DNA from 4 places in the Marinobacter fonticola genome. Region 1 is predicted to be linked to each of the others. Evidence: predicted binding sites of a transcription regulator. Region 1 holds the regulator's gene; each other region holds the start of a gene.
The links. Region 1 encodes sigma-54, which starts transcription at its own class of promoters, with help from an activator protein. Its sites were predicted from a motif close to ANTGGCATNNANNTTGCTNT; they were not measured.
Positions count from the first base shown of each region.

Region 2: a site for sigma-54 is predicted at 2,277-2,296, ahead of FXO11_RS14690 (PEP-CTERM sorting domain-containing protein). Genes of this name have one in related genera too.
Region 3: a site for sigma-54 is predicted at 1,443-1,462, ahead of FXO11_RS01110 (CmpA/NrtA family ABC transporter substrate-binding protein). Genes of this name have one in related genera too.
Region 4: a site for sigma-54 is predicted at 2,512-2,531, ahead of FXO11_RS10940 (flagellar basal body rod protein FlgF). Genes of this name have one in related genera too.

Region 1 covers NZ_CP043042.1:2,991,681-2,997,028, forward strand. The annotation lists gene lptC (LPS export ABC transporter periplasmic protein LptC) at 1-257, shown strand, start outside; gene lptA (lipopolysaccharide transport periplasmic protein LptA) at 235-786, shown strand; gene lptB (LPS export ABC transporter ATP-binding protein) at 786-1,511, shown strand; gene FXO11_RS13325 (RNA polymerase factor sigma-54) at 1,896-3,416, shown strand; gene hpf (ribosome hibernation-promoting factor, HPF/YfiA family) at 3,570-3,878, shown strand; gene ptsN (PTS IIA-like nitrogen regulatory protein PtsN) at 3,934-4,401, shown strand; gene rapZ (RNase adapter RapZ) at 4,463-5,348, shown strand, end outside.
Region 2 covers NZ_CP043042.1:3,288,280-3,293,627, reverse strand. The annotation lists gene FXO11_RS14705 (NAD-dependent protein deacetylase) at 1-311, shown strand, start outside; gene FXO11_RS14700 (ATP-binding protein) at 377-796, opposite strand; gene FXO11_RS14695 (VanZ family protein) at 924-1,892, opposite strand; gene FXO11_RS14690 (PEP-CTERM sorting domain-containing protein) at 2,437-3,072, shown strand; gene FXO11_RS14685 (methyl-accepting chemotaxis protein) at 3,162-4,838, opposite strand; gene FXO11_RS14680 (L,D-transpeptidase family protein) at 5,122-5,348, opposite strand, start outside.
Region 3 covers NZ_CP043042.1:242,227-247,574, forward strand. The annotation lists gene FXO11_RS01110 (CmpA/NrtA family ABC transporter substrate-binding protein) at 1-1,265, opposite strand, end outside; gene FXO11_RS01115 (CmpA/NrtA family ABC transporter substrate-binding protein) at 1,693-2,865, opposite strand; gene FXO11_RS01120 (ANTAR domain-containing response regulator) at 3,171-3,788, opposite strand; gene FXO11_RS01125 (nitrate reductase) at 4,211-5,348, shown strand, end outside.
Region 4 covers NZ_CP043042.1:2,469,292-2,474,639, forward strand. The annotation lists gene FXO11_RS10925 (flagellar basal body P-ring protein FlgI) at 1-144, opposite strand, end outside; gene flgH (flagellar basal body L-ring protein FlgH) at 141-815, opposite strand; gene flgG (flagellar basal-body rod protein FlgG) at 845-1,633, opposite strand; gene FXO11_RS10940 (flagellar basal body rod protein FlgF) at 1,717-2,472, opposite strand; gene FXO11_RS10945 (flagellar hook protein FlgE) at 2,592-4,535, opposite strand; gene FXO11_RS10950 (flagellar hook assembly protein FlgD) at 4,557-5,231, opposite strand; gene flgC (flagellar basal body rod protein FlgC) at 5,254-5,348, opposite strand, start outside.

The DNA.
Region 1 (5,348 bases):
TGGATAGTGACATCGTCAGGCTCTCCGGCGATGTTGTCATTACCCGCACGCTGCCTTCCGGAAGTCAGGGCGAACTGAAAACGCCCCACCTGACGCTGGATAACGACAAGCGCATTGTGCACACTGACGCCCCGGTGGTGCTGACGGATCCCCATGGCGTAACCCGGGCGACGGGCATGCAGGCCTGGATCGACGAACGCATTATGGAACTTAAATCACAGGTGGAAGGACAGTATGAGGCGCCCTCAAACCGGTAACACCCACAAGCTCTCCGGCCTTATCGGCATCGCTTTGATGGCGCTGGCCGGCCAGGCTGCGGGCTTCGACCTGGACTCCAACAGCCCAATAAAGGTTACGGCGGACAACGCTCGCCTGGATGAATCCAAGGGGACCGCAATCTACACCGGCGATGTCATCGTGAGTCAGGACGCCACCGAACTGACAGCCCAGAAGGTTGTCCTCTACCGCAACAAAGGCGTGCTCGATCGGATCGAAGCCTTTGGCGAACCGGCACACTATAGCCAGGCACGTCAGGGTGAAACGCCGAAAACCGACGCCGAAGCCCTCACCATCATCTACGCCGCTGGCGACAGCCGCATTACCTTCGAAAAGCAGGCGATAATCCGTCAAGAGGGCAACGTTTTTAAAGGGGATCACATCGAGTACAACACGGCCAGCCGCGTCGTCGTCGCCGACGGCGGGCGCAGTCCGGATAACCCGGACGGTCGGGTAGAAATGCTGATACAACCGCGCCAGTCCAACGAAAACCAGGGCGAGACCAACTAATGGCGATCCTGTGCGCAAGCAACCTGGCTAAAAGCTATAAACAGGTCAATGTGGTCAAGGACGTCTCCCTGGAGATTCGTAGCGGGGAAATCGTCGGCCTGCTCGGCCCCAACGGCGCCGGCAAGACCACCTGCTTCTACATGATCGTCGGCCTCGTGCCGGCGGACCGGGGCCGGGTCACCATCGACGACAAGGATATTACCCCGCTACCGATGCATGGGCGCGCCCGGGCCGGCATTGGCTACCTGCCCCAGGAAGCCTCGGTTTTTCGCAAGCTAAGCGTGCGCGACAACATTATGGCGATACTGGAGACGCGCAAGGGGCTGTCCCGTGCCGACCGGGAAAGCCGACTCGAAAACCTGCTGGAAGAATTCCACATCACTCATATTCGCGACAGCATGGGCATGTCACTCTCCGGCGGCGAAAGACGGCGAGTGGAAATTGCCCGCGCGCTGGCTATGGAACCCGCCTTTATCCTGTTGGATGAACCTTTTGCCGGCGTGGATCCGATATCGGTCAGCGATATCAAGCAGATCATCCGTCACCTCCGGGACAAAGGTATTGGCGTGCTGATTACAGATCATAACGTGCGAGAGACCCTGGATATCTGCGAAAATGCCTATATCGTCAGTGGAGGCCACATCATCGCCTCCGGACATGCCGACGACATACTGGCAAATCAGCAGGTCAAGGAAGTTTATTTAGGCAACGAATTTCGCCTGTAACAAGAATCGGCGTGAGATGAGTTCAACTGATGCCAAACGCAGTACAGAAAGCAATACAGAAGAGCAAAAGCACTCACAGAACCACAGCCCGGCATCTTGTCTGATGCTTCCATCTTGTCTGATGCTTCAAAGGGGCTGGCTGTCGCATATTTCTGCGAAAACGCTAAACTCGAAACATGGCCGTCCGAGTATGGGCTCAAACATCGGCGGCCAGAACGTTGTCATCTGCACACCCATGGCAGTAAACTTCGGCAAAGAAATTGCTTGTAGAACTAAGTCGCCACTTTCTAAGTCCGGGATCAATGCCCTATAACTCCGGGCGCGACGTGGTTCGGCAAAAAATTAACGCCGAGAGCATTAGGGTGACGGGATAAATCAATGGTAATGAAAGCTTCGCTCCAGCTTAAGCTGGGTCAGCAGCTCACCATGACACCGCAGTTGCAGCAGGCCATACGCCTTCTGCAACTGTCGACGCTGGATCTTCAGCAAGAGATCCAACAAGCGCTGGACTCCAACCCGATGCTGGAAACCTCCGAGGAGGAGGAAGGCTCGGACACGTCCGCCGAGAACGAAAACAGCAGCAACGAGGCTGAATCCAAAGAGCAGAATGATTCAGACTCCCAGCAGGAAGACAATAGCTGGGATGAACCGAGCGAAGAGCCGGATTGGTCTGCCGACAACCAGCAGGACATCCCCGACGATCTCCCGGTCGATACAGCCTGGGACGACATCTACCAATCCGCACCTACCTCAGCCTCCCGCGGCGACGACGAAGACGACAGCGACTTTGAGTCTCGCAACTCACCGACAGAAACCCTCCAGGATCACCTGCTCTGGCAACTCAACCTGACGCCCATGAGCGACCGCGACCGCGCCATTGCACACGCGCTGCTGGATTCGGTGGATACCCGCGGCTACCTCATCACGAGCGTCGAGGATATCCACGCGGGATTGGAGGACGAAGCCGACGAGGACCCTCTGGAACTGGACGAAGTCGAGGCGGTCCTGCGCCGGCTCCAGCATTTCGATCCGCCGGGGGTTTTTGCCCGCGATCTGCAGGAATGTTTACTGATTCAGCTTAACCAGTTGCCGCATGACACGCCCTGGCTACCGCAGGCGCGCCTGGTCATCAGTCACTACATCAACCTGCTGGGCAACCGTGATTACGCTCAACTCCTACGCCGCAGCCGCCTCACCGAAGAACAACTCAAGGCCGTACTCGCGCTGATCCAGACACTGAATCCGCGTCCGGGCGACTCCATGGAGCAAGGCGAACCCGACTATGTGGTGCCGGATGTGGTGGTGAGCAAATCGAAAGGCCGGTGGCGCGTCGAACTGAACCCGGAAATCGCCCCTCGGATCCGGGTGAACGCCGGTTACGCCGCGCTGATCCGGCGGGCGGACAGTAGCGCCGACAACACCTATTTGCGCGATCAGTTGCAGGAGGCCAAGTGGTTTATCAAGAGCCTACAAAGCCGTAACGAAACCCTGCTTAAAGTCGCCACCCGTATTGTCGAACATCAGCAAGGCTTTCTCGATCATGGCGAGGAGTCGATGAAGCCTCTCATTCTGTCCGATATCGCCCAGGCGGTCGGCATGCATGAGTCGACCATCTCGCGGGTCACCACCCAGAAGTACATGCATACGCCCCGCGGCATTTTCGAGCTGAAGTATTTCTTCTCCAGCCACGTCAGCACGAACGAAGGCGGGGAGTGTTCGTCCACGGCAATCCGTGCCATGATCAAGAAACTGGTGGCGGCGGAAACGCCAAAGAAGCCGCTTAGCGATAGCAAAATCGCCGCCCTACTTGGCGATCAGGGTATCAACGTCGCCCGGCGAACAGTTGCCAAATATCGCGAAGCCATGCATATACCGCCGTCCAACGAACGTAAACGATTGGTATAACGCAAATACGGATACAGCGTAAGACCGTTATGAGGGACAGCCGCCCTCAAGTCCGGGCGGCCAGACATAATTTCAGGCGTCCGCCGCACGCGACGGGCTCAACATCGGGCGCGCTCTTAAGCGCCCGTGCATGTCGACAAGTAGGAGAAGCCTATGCAACTCAATATGTCAGGTCACCATGTCGAATTAACCCCTCCCCTGAAAGAGTATGTGTCTGAAAAATTTCAAAAACTTGAACGTCATTTCGACCATATCAGCAACTGTCAGGTGACCCTGTCCGTGGTAAAACTCCGCCATACCGCTGAAGCCACGCTGCATGTCGTCGGCGGGGAGGTTCACGCAAAGGCTCAGAACGAAGACATGTATGCGGCGATCGATTCGCTCGTGGACAAACTTGATCGGCAGATCCTGAAGCACAAGGAGAAGACGGTCGACCGAATGCACGGCGCAGCCAGTCGCTAGCCGCTTCATTAAGCGTCAATCGTTATCCGTTTCATATTAGGAAAGCATTCCATCCATGACGGAAACACCTTTAACCATACAGTCCATCCTGGTTCCCGAGCTCACCCTTAGCGGTGTGCCGGGAACCAGCAAGAAGCGAATCCTGGAATTGATCGCCGAGCATATTGCTCGGCGCTATCCAGAGCTTGAGGAAGCCCAGATTTTCAACAATCTGGTCTCCCGCGAGCGCCTGGGCAGCACAGGCATTGGCCAGGGTATCGCCATTCCTCACTGTCGCCTCGAAAACTGCAACCACGTCATTGGTGCGCTTCTGACCCTGGAAGAAGGCGTTGCCTTCGATGCCATCGACAACCAGCCGGTTGATTTACTCTTCGTGCTGATCGTGCCAAAGGAGGCAACCAGCGAACATCTTGAGTTGCTCAGCCAGTTGGCCGAGAAATTCAATGAACGCACTTTCTGCGAGCGCCTGCGTCGATGCGAGGATGCGACCCAGCTTTACGAGGCCATGACGCAGTCGCAGTAGCTGAGTATTCGCACGGGCCATAGCACCAATCCAGACAGGGCATCCCAAGTTAAGGCATAGCATGAAACTGATCATCGTCAGCGGTCGTTCAGGCTCGGGGAAGAGTACGGCCCTCCACGTTCTGGAAGACCTGGGCTTCTATTGCATCGACAACCTACCCATTGGATTGTTGTTCCCACTGACAGAAGAAGCCAGCCAGGCTTCACCGCGCAGGCTCCGCAACATTGCCGTCAGTATCGATGCGCGCAACCTGGCGGGCGAAATCGCCAACTTCGAAGCGATCCACGAACGCCTGGAAGCCACCCAGCTGAAGGTCGAGATTATCTTTCTCGACGCTACCGATCAGTCGCTACTCCAGCGTTTTCACGCCACCCGGCGTAAGCACCCGCTGAGTGACGATCGCACTTCATTGCGCGAAGCCATCGCCGGCGAGAAACGTCTACTAGAACCCCTGGCTCGTCTCGCGGACCTTTACATCGACACCTCCGAGCTCTCGATGTATGAGCTACGGGACATGGTCAAACAGAGGATCGTAGGCCGGCGGGAGCAAGAGTTGGCACTGCTGTTCCAGTCATTCGGCTTCAAACATGGCGTGCCGGTGGACTCGGATTATGTCTTCGACGTGCGCTGCCTGCCCAACCCCTATTGGGATCCCAGCCTGCGCAAGTTTACCGGTGTCGATACCGAGGTTAAGGACTTTCTCGAGCAGCAACCGGCAACGCAACATATGCTGGATGACATAAAACGCTTCCTGGAAGCCTGGCTACCCGCTTTCCGCGAAAGCAACCGTAGCTATATGACCATTTCCATCGGCTGCACCGGGGGACAGCACCGCTCGGTCTACATGTGCGACCAGCTCGGCGCCTACTTTGAAAGCCAGTACAGCAACGTCCAGGTCCGTCACACCGAATTACCCCACTTGACGGCCCAACCCGCTCAGGACACCC
Region 2 (5,348 bases), 300 kb from region 1:
GCAAGTTTCAGGTCGCGAACTGCCCCAATTGCGACGGTATCCTCAAACCCGATGTGGTCTTCTTTGGTGACTTCGTGCCGAAACAGCGCGTAACGTCTGCCTTGGATACCCTAAAGGCCAGCGATGGCCTGTTAGTCGTTGGTTCTTCGCTGATGGTGTATTCCGGTTTCCGCTTTTGCCGTTACGCCAGGGAGTGGGAAAAGCCGGTGGCGACGCTGAACATCGGTCGCACCCGGGCCGACGACCTGGTAAGCCTGAAGCTCAACGCACGGATTGGCGAGACGCTAAAAGTGGCGTTGGACGCCCTTTAAAACTGAGTTGTTGCTCGGGGGCGCTAACCATACATCTTGCGTTTTAGCTTGGGCAGAAGGACGTGTTAGCCCGGCAGAAAATGGCGGGTCAACTCCAGAACATTATGCTCGTGCCGGCGACGATAGGATTGTGCATCGGTGAGTTCTTGAATTAATACCGCGCCGCAACTGCAGCTCTTTGACGCTCCTCCCTGGTTTTTCGCCGACAGGCCATTGCTCAGAGGATTATACGGTTGGCCGTTATCGATCAGCCTTAGCAAAACCTGCCCCCGATCCAGCTCCAGTTCCACGTGCATTTCGACGCTGCGAGGCTCATGAGCGTGATGGCTGAATACGTCCTGCACTTGAGCGTTCAGCAACTGTTTAAGATCGGCATTGACCCCCGCATCGGCACCCGCTTCGGAGAAGTGTCCGTCGAGCCAGTTGAGCGCAGTGGGTAATTCCTTGGTGTCGGTCAGTTGAAAGCTCAGATTGGTTGTCGTCATAGTCGTTTGGAAATAATTTCAATCGTTGTAGAGCAACAAAGGCAATAGTTTGCATAGGATAGCCAGCGTTGCATTTACACAAGTAAAGCTCTGCGCCGAACTAGTGTGCCGTGCACGCGCGCCCGGGTCAGTCGAGAGACAGCTCCTGTAGGTACAATTCGCGCCGCTGCTCGAGCTGTGTCGTGAAAATCACTAAACGGCGTATTTCGTCCATGTCCATGGTACGCGATGCCGGAGCGTCACGGATCTCGCTCAGCGGGATGCGCACGCGGTTCATGCCGGATTGTAGCGGCAATCGCCTGTTGTAGCGGTCATTATAGGCATTGCGCCCGCGGTCGTGAACAACGTCGTTGACGCGGAGAGTCATGTCCACCGGCGTCCGCTCCGGATTAAATATCGTCACAACCAGGGCTTCATAGTTGCGCCAGTCGTCCGGCAAGTTATCCAAGGCAGCGCCGGTGTAAAAGTTCGTTCCCAGTTCGATGCGTAGGCTGAAATCGTTCTCGAACGTATGTTCGGTTGAGCGATACACGTTGCCTCGCCAGAAATGCAGTGGGTTCGACTGGCTGAAATCGTAGAGCGTCGGCAATTGCTGGCTAATGTGATACTGCCGTAGGGCCACTGCGGCCACTGCCGTGAGCTCTACGGCCAGTAGCGCCAGGGCGATGCCGCGTAGGAGCCAGCGTATAGCTCTGGCCCGGGACTGACGGGCACCGTAGGTTTGGCCGGCGGGCTGCTTCACCCAAGCCAATACCAACCAAGTGCCCACCAGATTTCGCAAAATATCGTGCCAGTCACTTTGACGGCCAAGGTTGCCCTGCAGCCATTCGATGACGATGCCCGCCACAATAACTGCCAACGTCATGCCCAACCACAGGCGAACGCCTGAGAGCCTATCCTGCGGCTGCAGCGCGAGCGTGAAGAGGGCGAAGAAGAGAATATGCCCCAGATTCCAGGCTGCCTTGAAAAGTGGACCGGATGTCCAGTCCGGGCCGCCCATGAAGAACAGAGGCAGCAAAAACAGCGCAATGGTGGCGTAGAGGATCCGGATGCGCCGGAATGGCGGAGTAGTAAAGAGGGTGGCGATATTCGGCATAAGACTCACTGTTAACTGGACCGCAGGCCGATCCATTCGCGACCGGACCTAGTTGGGCTGATCAGGCATCCGATCTGTTGACCTTTGGTGTTGACCCTAAGGGCCATCGGAGGCTTCTTAAGTCCCGGAGAGTAGCCACTTAATACCGCGAGAGCGGTCGACTGTCCAGGTGTCAGCTTACTTGACGATACTAAAGCAACGAATTTAACAGCCATCTGAGACCAAGGTTTAACTTATGTTTAAAACGCGATAGATAGATAAAAATAAAAATAAGTAAAAACAAGGCATTAAGTTTCATGTGTAACTTTAATCGATGTGTTTGAATCTTTAACGATTTGACTATTAACGAAAGTTCAGAAAGGCCTGGGGCGGGCGTTTGAGAGAGTTGGCATTGCCCTTGCTACTCTCGGATAGCGTTTCCCGTTTATGACTTTTCATCGGCGGGGAGTCACATGAAATGGAGTAAGTCCAGGAGGACATGATGTTCGCAAAAAAACTACTCGTAAGTTCAGCGTTTATGTTAGCTGCAGGCAGTGTCGCAGCAGTGCCCACAGATCTGGCCGATCTGAAAACCGATAGCGGCGATCAGGTATTCGCTGATGTACCGGATGGCAAGTACTCCGATACTGGTGCGAGCTATGTCACTCTCACTGATACCGATGGCGATCTCGATGACACCAACGTCACCTTGCTTGCTGAGTACGCTAACCTGGCAAGCGGCAACTCGTTCGGTATCTTCGACCAGAACACTGGCGAAGAGCTTGAATTGTTTACTGGTGGCACGGACATTAACACAAGTGCCACGGTGACTTTCGATCTGGCTACCGGTCTGGCGACCAACCTGACCACAGGTAATCAGGTGCAGCTTGGTAACGTTTTCGGTTTCTACATCGATAATGGTAACGGCAACAAGTACTTCTCAGATCCGGACATGAACGCATCGTTCGATCCGGCCCTGATCTACGATACCGTAGGTACTTCTGGTGAAGGCCTGTTCGGCTCTAACCTGGTTGTTGCTTTCGAAGACCAAGCTAACGGCGACGGCGACTTTAACGACATCGTCGTTGGTCTGACCGACGTTGCTGCGGTAGCTGAAGTACCCGAGCCCGGTACTCTGGCACTGTTCGGCATGGGTCTGCTAGGCATGGGCGCTGCAGCCCGTCGTAAGTCTGCTGCATAAGCTTCAGAGCTTGCAGACCTAGCACGTGTGCTCCGACCCGCAGCTTTGCGGGTCGGCGCCTTTTGCGTCTATTTAGATATTGATAGACTCTAAACTTTGAATTGTCCTACCAAGTCCCTTAGGTTCTCGCCCAGGCGAGCCAGCTCCTGACTGGCATCGTTGGTCTGCGTCACCCCAGTATCGCTACGTTGAGCCGCTTCAACGATTCTAACCACGTTGCGGTTAATCTCTTCGGCGACCTGACTTTGCTCTTCCGCTGCTGTTGCGATCTGTGTGACCTGATCGTGGATATGGCCCACCGAATTTTCAATCGTGTTCAACGCCGATGTGGCGTGGTTAATGCGTTCCACTGTTTCCCCGGACCGATTCTGCGAGGCGTTCATACGCTCTACGGCTGCCCGAGATTCGGTGACGAAACCTTCAATCATGCTGCGGATCTGATCAGCCGATTCGGCACTGCGTTTTGCCAGCTGGCGCACTTCGTCCGCGACCACCGAAAACCCACGGCCATGCTCGCCAGCGCGTGCCGCTTCGATAGCTGCGTTGAGCGCGAGCAGATTGGTCTGCTCGGTGACCGCGTGAATCACGTCCAGAACCTGCTGAATATCGTCTGATTTCTGTGCCAATGCGCTGATGGTACTGGCCGTGTCTTCGATTTCTTCCGACAGTTGATTCACTGCAGCCTGGGCCTGGGCAATGGTGGCCCCACCGTCCTTCGCCATCCGGTCCGTATCGGAAGCGGCGCTCTCAACTTCGTTGGCGTTGCCTGAGATCTGCTGGATCGTCGCCGCCATCTGGTTAATGGCGGAAGCGATCTGGTCGGTTTCCGAGCCTTGCTCCTGTACCGAAGCGCGGGTCTCGACCGCGACCCGGCTAAGCTCTTCGGCGGCGGAGGCCACCTGGTCTGTGGTTGCGCCGACCTCCCGGATCGTGTTTTGGATCTTGATGGTAAAGGCATTGAAGCGCCGGCCCAGTTCAGCGAGCTCGTCGTTGCCGTCTTCCGGTAAGCGCTGGCGCAGGTCGCCTTCACCCTCGGCAATTTCCCGCATCAAGTCGCTGACGCGGTTTAGTGGTTTGGTGACCGTGCGGCCGACAGACAGGCCAATCAGCAAGGCGGCGACAATGACAGCCAAGGTGACAAGCGCAAAGAACATAATGGCCTGGTCCACACTCGCCTCTACCTCGCCTTGTGCCTTTGTTAAGGCAACCTGAATATCCGTTGTATAAACGCCAGCGCCAATCATCCAGTTCCACTCCGGGATAATGGTGGCGTAAGACACTTTCTGCTCGATGTTGCCGGTCGCGGGATTGGGCCAATCGTAGGTATGGAAGCCATCACGCTCCGCTGCCTTGATGATGTTGCTGATCAGCTTGCGGACGTCGGGATTGGTCGTCGGCCCTTCGCGGCTCGGATCGGGTCGGTAGGCGAGGTTGAACAGATCACGCTGATAGGCGAACACGTAGTTGTTGTCGCTGAACGTAATGGACCGGATGCGTTCACGGGCCTCTTTCTTGGCTTCGTCCTCGCTGAGGGTGGGATCGCCCATGGCCTCCCGGATAACCGACTGCGTCGTCTCGACGATGTTTTTCAGGCCGGCCTTGCGCGCCTCGATCAGGTTTTGTCGAAGCAGCTCGATTTCGGCCTCGCCGCCACTTCTGAGCTGGTTCACGGTAAGCCAGCTCAAGGTCAGGGCCGTAAGAACAACCGGAACCAGCACAGCAATGAGCAGGCGGGATCGAATACGCAGACGATTGAATTTACTCATTAGCGGATATTCCGTTGGGTGAATATGGCAATTAATGCTTTTTCTAACTTTATTATCGGCAATGTCTCCTGTTCCTGTAGTTCGAAAATGTAAACAACTGTCGCTGAAGGTATTCGCGAGTGTTAAGGCACTGCCGGTAAAAACGAGTGCACTGTCTGGTAGGGAACGTGTGCCGACATTTTTCGCACACCGGCTAGTGGGTCGATGCGGACAGGGGTGATATCAGGGGTGATATAAGGCGTGGTGGGCGTTTACTGCGGGAAAACTGGCCTGTTCATAACCTCTACTCCAGCAAGGCCAGCAACTGACCGTCGCTGCCGTAAACATCGGGCCGGTAGGTGATCTGGCCGGAGGCATCAGCTTCGGCCGTCCAATACGCCATTAGGATGTAGACGCCGCGGGGCAGATGGATGTTCTGGGATTCGCCGGATGTCCGCACGGTTTCGAAGTGCTGCTTGAAATCGGGGCTGGCATGGCGGAACAGCATTCGGGTCAGTGTCATCGCGTCTT
Region 3 (5,348 bases), 1.8 Mb from region 1:
GGCCGGGTAAAGTTCTCTGCATCGAAGTCGGGAAAAGCGCTTGCAGGAAGAGTGCCGTCCGCAATCAGCGACTTCGCGGCCTGTTCATAGATGTCGGCGCGATAAACTTTTTTGGCGACATCCATGTACCAGTCGTCTGGCTTCTGCTCGGAGATCTGGCCCCAGCGACGCATTTGCGACAGGTACCAGATGGCATCGGACGGGTAGGGGTAGGTGGCAAAATAGCGGAAGAACACGTTGAAGTCGGGGACTTTGCGCACGTCGCCCTTTTCATACTCGAAGGTGCCGGTCATGGAGTTGGCAATCACTTCCTCGTCGGCGCCGACATAGTTGGGGCGGGCCAGCATCTTCACGGCCTCTTCGCGGTTGGCGTTGTCGTTCTCATCCAGCCAGTGCGCGGCGCGGATCAGGGCGCGTAGCAGGTGCAGGTGGGTATTGGGATTCTTTTCCGCCCAGGACTGGGTCACACCGAAGACTTTTTCCGGGTTGTTGGGCCAGATTTCGTAGTCGGTGATCACCGGTACGCCAATGCCCTTGAACACGGCCTGCTGGTTCCAGGGTTCGCCCACGCAGTAGCCCTGAATGGTGTCCGCTTCCAGGGTGGCCGGCATTTGCGGTGGCGGCGTCACGGAGAGCTGCACATCGGCTTGCAGCGTGCCGCTGGAGTCGCCCTTATGGGGGGCGTAGTAGCCCGGATTGAGACCGCCGGCGGCAAGCCAGTAGCGTAACTCGTAGTTGTGGGTGGAGACCGGGAATACCATACCCATCTTGAACGGGCGCCCGGAGTTGCGCTGCTTCTCCACGACCGGTTTGAGGGCGGAGGCGCTAATCGGATGCTGTGGCAGGCCTTCGTCATTCTGAGGGAGGTGCGCCTTCATCTGGTTCCAAACATCGTTGGAGACCGTAATCCCGTTGCCGTTGAGGTCCATGCTGAAGGCAGTGACGATATCGGCCTGGGTGCCATAGCCGATGGTCGCGCCCAGCGGCTGACCGGCCAGCATGTGCGCGCCGTCCAGTTCGCCGGTGATGACACGGTCGAGCAGGACTTTCCAGTTAGCCTGGGCCTCGAGTTCGACGAACAGCCCTTCATCCATAAAGAAGCCCTGTTCCCAGGCGACCGCCAATGGCGCCATGTCCGTCAGCTTGATGAATCCGATTCTCAGCTCCGGCTGTTCGGGTGGCCCAATCTCTTGCGCGCTGGCAGGCAGGATCTGGGACGTGCCGAGCGCCAGTGCCAGTATTGCGGTCAGGGTACGGCTAGCCATGCGTCTCTCCTCGATTTTTAATCGTGTCGTGAGTTCTTTTTTCAGGCCAAAAAAAAGCGCCCGTCCCCGGGGGAAGCCGGGAACAGGCGCCAATGCCTGCAGATCGTATCGTCAGGTTAAAACGATTCGGCGTCCGCCACAGGGCGAGGCTCGGTACGCGTCATCGTCAATTTAGTTAAAGCAGGGGGCGTGCCAACAAAATTAGTTCATATAAAACTGTGGGTTATTTGGCTTTGACGCGCGGCCAGTCTGCGTTTGCGAGGCCTTTATGGGTCAGTTGTCTAAAAAATGCACCACGGCCGGGCGAAGGCAGGTTAGAACGGCAAGATAGATAGGCAGGGTAGAAAGGCAGGATAGGCAAGAAGTATGCGAAACGGGAATTTGGGAGAATTAACCGAAGCATCGGCTATGAAAGGCGGGTCGTCGGTCAGCCGGGCCAGCGGTGAATATGCTCGCCCAGTAGGCTATCACCGGCTATGTTCACCGGACCCTCATCGCCCTCGAGTACATAAGGCAAACGATGGTGGCCTTCGGTCTTTGCGTCGATAAGCGGCGCGTCGATACCCACGGAGCGGGCGGCTTTGCGGAATAGCGCCGGTTTGACGATGCTGCGAATGTCCGCCGCCGTCGGTTCTTCCAACTGGCCCCAGCGTGCCAGCCTTGTGGCCAGCCAGTGGGCTTGGGATAGCCAGGGAAAGTTGGCGCTGTCGCGGAAGAAATGCTGGTGCAGGCGTGGGTGGAACAGCGAGAACGGGTGGCCGTCCAGCGCTTGAACCTGATTGCCTAGATAGCGTTCGTCGGACAGGATGTCCCGCAGCGCCCCGTGGTGGTCGGGATTATCCAGCCATTGGCAGGCGCGCAGCAGCACACGAATCAGGCGCTGATGGATTTCGGGGTGTTGATCGGCCCAGTCCTGGCGCATCCCCAGCACTTTTTCCGGCGAGTTCTGCCAGATCTGATGACCGGCATGGAGAATGACACCCAGGTCCTGCCATTCCAGCAGGCTGTTCCACGGTTCGCCGACACAGCATCCTTCGATGGCACCGGCGCGGAACGCATCCAGCATTTGCAGAGGCGATACCGGTACGATTTGCAGATGATGGCGTGCTTCCGGACCTGCCGCCGCGACCCAGTCCCGCAGCTGCAGATCATGGCTGGACCACGGCGCTACCGAGGCCAGCCGGATTGGCGAATCCCGGCGCCGGGCAACATCTATCAGCGCTCTCGCCGAAGCCAGCGGGGCGTCGGGCGTGGCGCCGCAGTCGACCAGCTTGGAATAAAGGGACGTGGATACGGTAATGCCGTTGCCGTTGCGGCTGAGCACCATGCCCGTGGCAATCGGTGTGCGCGGGCGGTCTGTCGCCAGCGACATGGCCAAAGGCATCGGCGCCAGCATCTGAGCGCCATCCAGCAAGCCAAAGGATATCTTGTCGCGCAGTGACGCCCATGACGCTTCCCGAACCAGTTCGACGTCCAAACCTTCGTGAAAGAACAGGCCCAGCTCGCGGGCAATGATCAAGGGCGCGCTATCCAGCAGCGGCACGAAGCCTAACCGGACGGTGAAGCCTTTATGCCTGCGAAACGGTATGGGGTCGGTCATGGCCTGAACCGGTCCTTTTCAGGTTTCATTCGGATGCGCCAAGCTAGTGTGCCGTGCGGTTAATTCGCTGATCTGCTGCGCGTCGCTGACGGCGCTGGACAAGGCGCCAAGCCGCAGGCGGGGTGGTTCCCCGTCAAGGTTTGGGAACGACGGCCCAGCGTCGTCAGCGACGCGCCCTTCGGGAGCCCCTGAGAGCCGCGTTGCGATGGCTCGATTTGGAACCACCAAACCTTCGCCACCGCGTCTTGCTCTCAAAGCTCTCAGGGGCTCAGTAGATCAGCGAATTAACCGCACGGCACACTAAGTCAGGAGGCGCGTTTCATTTTATCGGCATCCTTGCCTCCGAACATGGCAATCACGCGCTCGGCAATCTGGCCGATGCGCTGGCTGTGATCCATCGCGGCTTTTTGCAGCACCCGATAAGCCTCGTCTTCGTCGCAGCTCTCGCGCTTCATGATGAGACCTTTGGCGCGATCGATCAGCTTACGCTCTTCCAACGCCGTACGGGTTTCTTCCAATTCCGTCCGCAACGCCTGGAAAGCCTCAAAACGTGCAACCGCGGTATCGATGATCCCACGAACATGCTTGGGCTGCACGCCATCGACGACGTAGGCACTCACGCCCGCGCGCACGGCGGCCTGAATGGTGTTGCGATCACTTTGCTCCTGGGCAAAGAAGATGATCGGGCGCGGCGCGTGAGCGTTCAGGGTACTCATATTTTCCAGCGTGTCGCGGTCCGGCAGGTCCATATCGATGATTACCATGTCCGGTTCATCACGGGCGACGGCGGCGGTCAGGCCGGTGGCATCCGGACGCTGGCTAATGACGTCATGGCCTTCGTCGACCAGAGCCTTGCGCACGATCGCAGCGCGGTCGGCATCATTATCGATTAACAGAATTCTCAGGGGTTGGAAATCATTCATGGCAACGTCCTCGGTGTTTCTGTACGAGGTAAAAGCAATAAACTGACCAAGCCTGTTGATCTGTAGTCTAACTGGTTGATTCGATGACTTTTTTGAATTATTCAGCGGCACCGTACGAGCCTTGAGAAAGGCGCCGATACTGCTCGCTAGTGGGTCAAAAATTGGGCTTATGCACTGTTTTGGCGTGTCGGCAGAAATCGACTGCCCTGTTTTCGTGGACTTACGGCTGGCCCCTAAATTGCTTCGTTTACCGCACGGTCTATAAAAGGAACCGGCAATGAAGCCCGATCTCCCTGTCGCCGACTGCGGTCTGCGATCCGGGCGTTCGGGCTTTTTTATGGCTTTTTGCCGATTCACGCATTTTGTGTCTTTGGGTTTTTTGCCCGGGGCGAAGACGATTAAGAGAGGTGCCCGTGAACGACATGCCCGACTCAGTCTGCAAGACCACCTGCCCCTATTGTGGTGTGGGTTGCGGCGTCGAGGCCCGCGCCGGCGAGGCGGTCCAGGGCGACAAGGAGCATCCTGCCAATTTCGGCCGTCTGTGTGTCAAAGGTTCGAGCCTCCACGAGACGCTGGGTGAGACCGGCCGTTTGCTACATCCCAAGGTGAACCACCAGCGGGTGGATTGGCCGGCGGCCAGCCGAGCTGTGGCCGCGGCCATCCGTGGGTCTATTGAAGAGCACGGGCCCGAGTCCGTGGCTTTCTATCTGTCCGGGCAATTACTGACAGAGGACTATTATGTCGCCAACAAGCTGGCCAAGGGCTTTATTGGCACGCCTCATGTGGACACCAACTCGCGGCTTTGTATGTCGTCGGCGGTGGCGGCCCATAAGCGGGCGTTCGGCGCAGATGTGGTGCCGGGATGCTACGAGGATCTGGAACTGGCCGACTTGCTGGTACTGGTGGGCAGCAACACCGCCTGGAATCACCCGATCCTGTACCAGCGGATGAAAGCAGCGGCCCGGGCTGGCCGGCGCGTGGTCGTCATCGATCCGCGCCGGACCGCCACTAGCGAGCTGGCGGATCTACACCTCAGCCTCAAACCGGGGACAGATGCCCTATTGTTCAACGGTTTGCTGCGTTGGCTGGCCAACCAGATGGCGTTGGATCAAGCCTATATCGACCGTCATTGCGCCGGTTTTGAAGAAGCGCTGGACGCTGCAGCCGCATCAGCGCCTTGCGTTGAAACAGTAGCGCAAGGTTGCGACTTGCCTCAGGCTGACGTCGAGCGATTCTTTCGCTGGTTTTCCGAAACTGCCCGTACGGTCACTGTCTTTTCCCAGGGGGTCAATCAGTCCAGCAGCGGTACCGATAAGGGCAACGCCATCATCAATTGCCACCTGGCCACCGGCCGCGTGGGCAAGCCGGGCGCCTCGCCCTTCTCCGTCACCGGCCAGCCCAACGCCATGGGGGGGCGTGAGGTGGGCGGACTGGCCAACACCCTGGCGGCGCACATGGACTACGACACGCCCGGCGATGCCGATAGAGTCACTCGATTCTGGCAATCACCGGGGCTGGCGAAGGGGCCGGGGCACAAGGCGGTGGATCTGTTCGATGCGG
Region 4 (5,348 bases), 520 kb from region 1:
GAGACCCACGACCAGGCCGTAACCCACCAACTGGTTCGAACGTACACCCTGTACCCGCGCCATGTCCTTCAGGCGATCAGCCAGTACCGGCTGGACCCATACGGCGAATGCAATGAACGCAATAAATGCGCGTAACGATTTCATAGCGGGAACCACTCACTGTTGAAGAAGCGCGACATCCAGCCTTGACGGGTGGCCTGATCGAAATCGCCGGTTCCGCCATAGGCGATACGGGCGTCAGCGACACGATTGGAAGAAATCGTGTTGTCCGGGTTGATATCCTGGGGACGCACGAGCCCGGTCAGGCGGATGTACTCGTCACCGTTGGTGAGCGACAACCACTTCTCGCCGCGGATACGCAGAATGCCGTTGGGATACACCTCGGTGACCGTGACCGTGATGCTACCGTTCAAGCTGTTGCTTTGATCGGCCTGGGCATCGCCTTCGAAATCACGCTCGAACTTGGGGTTGGTGCCCAGATTCAACTTGTTGAGTCCAAGGATACCGCCGTCGTTGAAGTTGACCTCGCTGTCCTTGGTAATACTGCTCTTCGCGTCCTTGGAGGCTTGGGTCTGCTCCTCAAGCGTGATCAGCAGGATGTCGCCGACGTTGAGAGCCACCGTGTCGCCGTAAAAATTGAAGTTACGGGAGGTCTGATAGATCGCGCCGGAGGACGGATCGCGCTGCATCATGGACTGCGCCCTGACCGGGGCAAACGCAGGATCGTCGGGTATCGCCCGTGGACGGCTGACCGCCTGGCAGCCCTGCAACAGGGCCAGCGATACGATCAGAATCGGTGTGAATCGGAGTTTCATCATTTAACCTCCCTTCCCGTCACGCGGCCTTAGCCAACGTTCTGAGATAGGAACTGGAGCATCTGGTCGGTGGTAGACACCACCTTTGAGTTCATTTCGTAGGCGCGCTGGGTGGTGATCATGTTCACCAGTTCTTCCACCACCTCGACGTTGGACGATTCAGTCATGCCCTGCTCGATGGTGCCGAGACCGCCAATACCCGCTTCACCTTCCTGGGGGTCGCCACTGGAGTTGGTCTCGCGGAACAGGTTGTTACCGACGGCCATCAGGCCCTGCGGGTTGACGAAGTCCACCAGCGTCACTTCACCGAGCTGCACCGGAGCGGCCTGATTTTCGATGACGGCAGAGACCGTGCCGTCGGTTCCGATGGTGATGCTGGTGGTGTTCTCCGGCACGTTGATATTCGGCTCCAGCGGATAACCGTTGGCGTTGACAACGTCACCGTCCGCGTTGAGCTGGAACTGCCCGTCCCGGGTGTAGGCGATCTCGCCATCCGGCAGCAATACCTGGAAGAAACCGCGGCCGTTGACCGCCATATCCAGCGGCTGCTCGGTCACCTGCAGGTTGCCCTGGGTGAACTGCTTGGCGGTGCCCACCACACGCACACCGGTACCGAGCTGCAGACCTGAGGGCAACTCGGAATTTTCGGTGGACATGCCGCCTGGCTGACGGTTGATCTGGTACAACAGGTCCTGGAAAACGGCACGGTCTCGTTTAAAGCCCGTCGTGTTCACGTTGGCCAGGTTGTTGGAAATGGTGGACATGTTGGTGTCCTGCGCACTCAAACCTGTTTTGCTGACCCAAAGTGCTGGATGCATTGTTTGTCTCCTGCATGGAATCGATCGTCGAAGCGGCGAATTGTTGCCGCCGTCCGATCATTCTCTCCGGCTAAATCCGGCTATTAACCAAGGTTCTGCAACAGCCGTGCCGTCGCATCGGAATTACTTTTCGCGGTTTGCATGACCTTCACCTGCATCTCGTACTGCCGTGCAAGCTCAAGGTTGGAAATCATTTCCTCCACCGCGTTGACGTTGGACGCTTCGAGAAACCCGGACTGCAACCGTACGCTCGCATCCAGTGGTTCGGCACCGTCGATGGCCTGATCCGGCTTGCGGCGGACAAAACCGTCGGTTCCTTTCATCAGCGCATCCTGGGGCGGATTCACCAGCTTCAGGCGATCCACTTCCACCAATTGATCTGGCGGTCCACCTACGGGCACGATCGAGACAGTGCCGTCCTGGCCGATCACCAGGCTGTCGTATGGCGGTAACGCAACCGGGCCGCCGTTTCCGAGAACGGGCTCACCGGTTGCGGTACGCAACATGCCGTTGACGTCGACGTTCAAACTGCCTGAGCGGGTCAATACTTCTTCCCCCGTCTGCGCCTGAACGGACAGCCAGCCTTCCCCGCCGATGGCAACATCAAGCGCTCGGCCGGTTTCCATCATGGCGCCGGCAGAAAGATCGGTGCCCGGGCGCTCGGTCATGGCGTAGGCGCGCGTCGGGAAGTGCTCGCCGAAGACCGGCATGCTGCGGGCCTGGGCGAAGTCCCGTTTAAAGCCTGTGGTATTAACGTTCGCCAGGTTATTGGCATGCGCCTGCTGCGCCAGCATGGTTTGCTTGGCGCCGGACATACCGATAAAGATGGATTTATCCATGGGAAAACTCCTGCCGGATTTTTGACTCTTGGTAGAGTTAAAGCAGAAGTCGTGCCAGAAAATCGAAAAGCAGCAACAGCCGTGAGTTCAGAGGCTCACGGCTGTTGTGGAAGGCAGGTTTAGCGGAGGTTGATAATCGTCTGGGTGACGGAATCCGAAGTTTCGATGGTCTTGGCGTTGGCCTGGTAGTTACGCTGGGCGATGATCAGGTTCACCAGTTCCGCCGAAAGATCGACGTTGGACTCTTCCACCGAACTCGCCTTGATCGACCCCAAAGTACCCGTATCCGGTGCCCCAATGATCGGCTGTCCGGACTCGAAGGTTTCTACCCACGAGGTATCCCCCGTCGGTGAAAGGCCATCGGTGTTATTGAATGCCGCCAGAGCCACCTGCCCCAAGGACTTGGACTGTCCATTGGTGTAACGGGCAAAGATCACCCCCTGATCGGAGACATCCAGCCCGGACAAACGCCCGGTAGAGTAACCGTTCTGCTGCTGGTCATTGACCCCGAAGGATGCCCCGTATTGCGTAGCGTCCCCCAGGTTCAAGACAAAGGCCGAACTCGTGGGCGGCTCCGGAATGGGGCTCACGACGTTACCCGGGTTGATAGGCGGACCATCGGCGCCATTGGGATCGCCCGCGGCATTTTTCGGTACCCAGTCGGTTACGATAATCTCGCCATTGGTGTTGCCATTGATCGACTCCAGGGAACCGTCCTGGTTAAAGAGAGCGGTGTAAGGCGACTGGTCAGTGCCCGCAACCATTTCACCGTCGATTTGCAGATAAACAGACCATTGGCTTTGCCCCACCCCGTTTCCAGGGGATTGGTCTTTGACAAAGAATTGCGTCAACTCATGCGAGTTGCCCAAGCTATCGTAAATGGTCGTAGACGTAGCGTGATTATACGTGCGCTGGTCGATCGGGTTGAAGGCGTTGGTGACGCTTGGATTGGCAGCGCCATTGTTAAAGTAGGCCACGATATCGGAGCCCGCATCGGGCGAGGTAGCGCTGTTGATGCTGTCGTCGGCCGACAGGCTCATCAGGAAACCATCGGTTGCAACGGAGCCGCTATCGCCGGAAGCAACGCTGTCAAACGACGTGCTCAGATGCTGACCGCGGCTATCACGTAAAACCAGATTACCACCGTCCACCTCAGCACTGACGGAAGACAAGCCAGGCGCGGCCGTAATCGCGGCGGCAAGATTTTCTAAAGAGGCAGGCGACCCCACATCGCCGCTGTCGAATGTGACATCGGAAGCACCGGCAACCGAGACGCTAAACTGAAAATCGGGTTGACCCAAAGCATTGTTCAACTGGGTCAGATTCGCCCCGCTAATACGCTGCTCGGTGCGTGCCGACGCATTAATACCTTCGATACCGTTTAATAACTCGGCCAGGTAATCTGCACCCTGTCCAGGCGTCAGTGCCGTAGGCAAGGTTTGGGACTGCGTAGTGCCATCCTGATAAGTAAGAGTAAAAGATTCTCCAAGGATAGCGCTGGTCTCTGCGGCAGAGGGGTTAGACCCCTCTCCCCCGATCAGGAAGGCAACCCGGTTTTCGAGTACGGTCTGCCTTGAGTCCAGATTGACGTCGGTCTGCAAATTAGTCGTCCGCCGCGGCGCCAGGTTAGCCGTTTCAATCTGCAGATCCCCACGCACGCCTGAAAGGTTGCCATCGCCATCCGCGGTGTAGCCCTGAACGCGCATGCTTTGGTTATTAACCACATACCCGTCTTTATCGATACTGAACTGGCCTGCACGCGAGTATCGAATTTCGCCGCCGTTGTTCAGCATAAAAAAGCCATCGCCACTAATAGCCATGTCCAGGCCATTATCCGTAAAGCTGATATTGCCCTGGCCAAATGACTGCTTAACGTCCTGAACATTCACCCCATCGCCGATGGGCGCCGAACCCGACGACAAAAAACCGTTGGCATAAAGGTCGCCGAACTGGACGCGGCTCTCCTTGAAACCCACCGTGCTGGCATTGGCAATGTTGTTGCCAGTGACATCCAGGTCAGCAGACGCGGCTCGAAGGCCACTAAGACCGATATTGAACGCCATACTTCACCTCACTAAAAACTGTTAGTTAATCTGCCGCACATCGGACAGGGCGATCGAGCCCATACCTGCGAGGTTCAGGGTTACGCTGCCTGCGGTACCCAAGGAAACACTGTCCACATTGGCGCTGACCATCGTGCCGAGCTGCTCCGTGCTGCCGTTGTAGCTGCCACTGGCTTTGACCATATACGCGCCCTCCGGCAGATCATTGCCGCTACTGTCTTTACCATCCCAAGTAAACGACGTCTGACCGGCCTGGGCCGCGCCAAGGTCAATCTGGCGCACCAGTTCACCGGAAGAATTCATCACGTCGACACGCAGGCTCGATGTGGTTGCCGGTACACCGATTACGCCCTCAACTTCCCGGGAGGCCCCGAGAATGCCGGTCTGGGACGGCACTAGCACCGTGCGGCCGACCATTGCCGACGCCTGCAGCGCCTGAGTGGAGCGAAACTGACCGACGACGTCCTGCACGCTGCCGGACAATCCCTGCATCTCTTCCAGCGAGCTGAACTGGGCAAGCTGCGCAATGAAATCGCCGTTGTCTTGCGGCTCCAGCGGATTTTGATTCTTCAATTGAGCAATCATGAGCTCCATGAACTCATTTTTGCCCAACTCATCGGAGGCGCCGGCCGAACTGCTTTGCGTCTGATACTGACTCAGTACATCAGCGGCGGCGGTATTATTTATCGCGCTCATGGGTTACTCCTTACTGAGCCGGCTACGACTGGCCGAGGGTGAGGATGCGCTGCATCATCGACTTGGCGGTGTTCATCACGTCGACGTTCATTTCAAAGCTGCGGGAAGAGGACATCA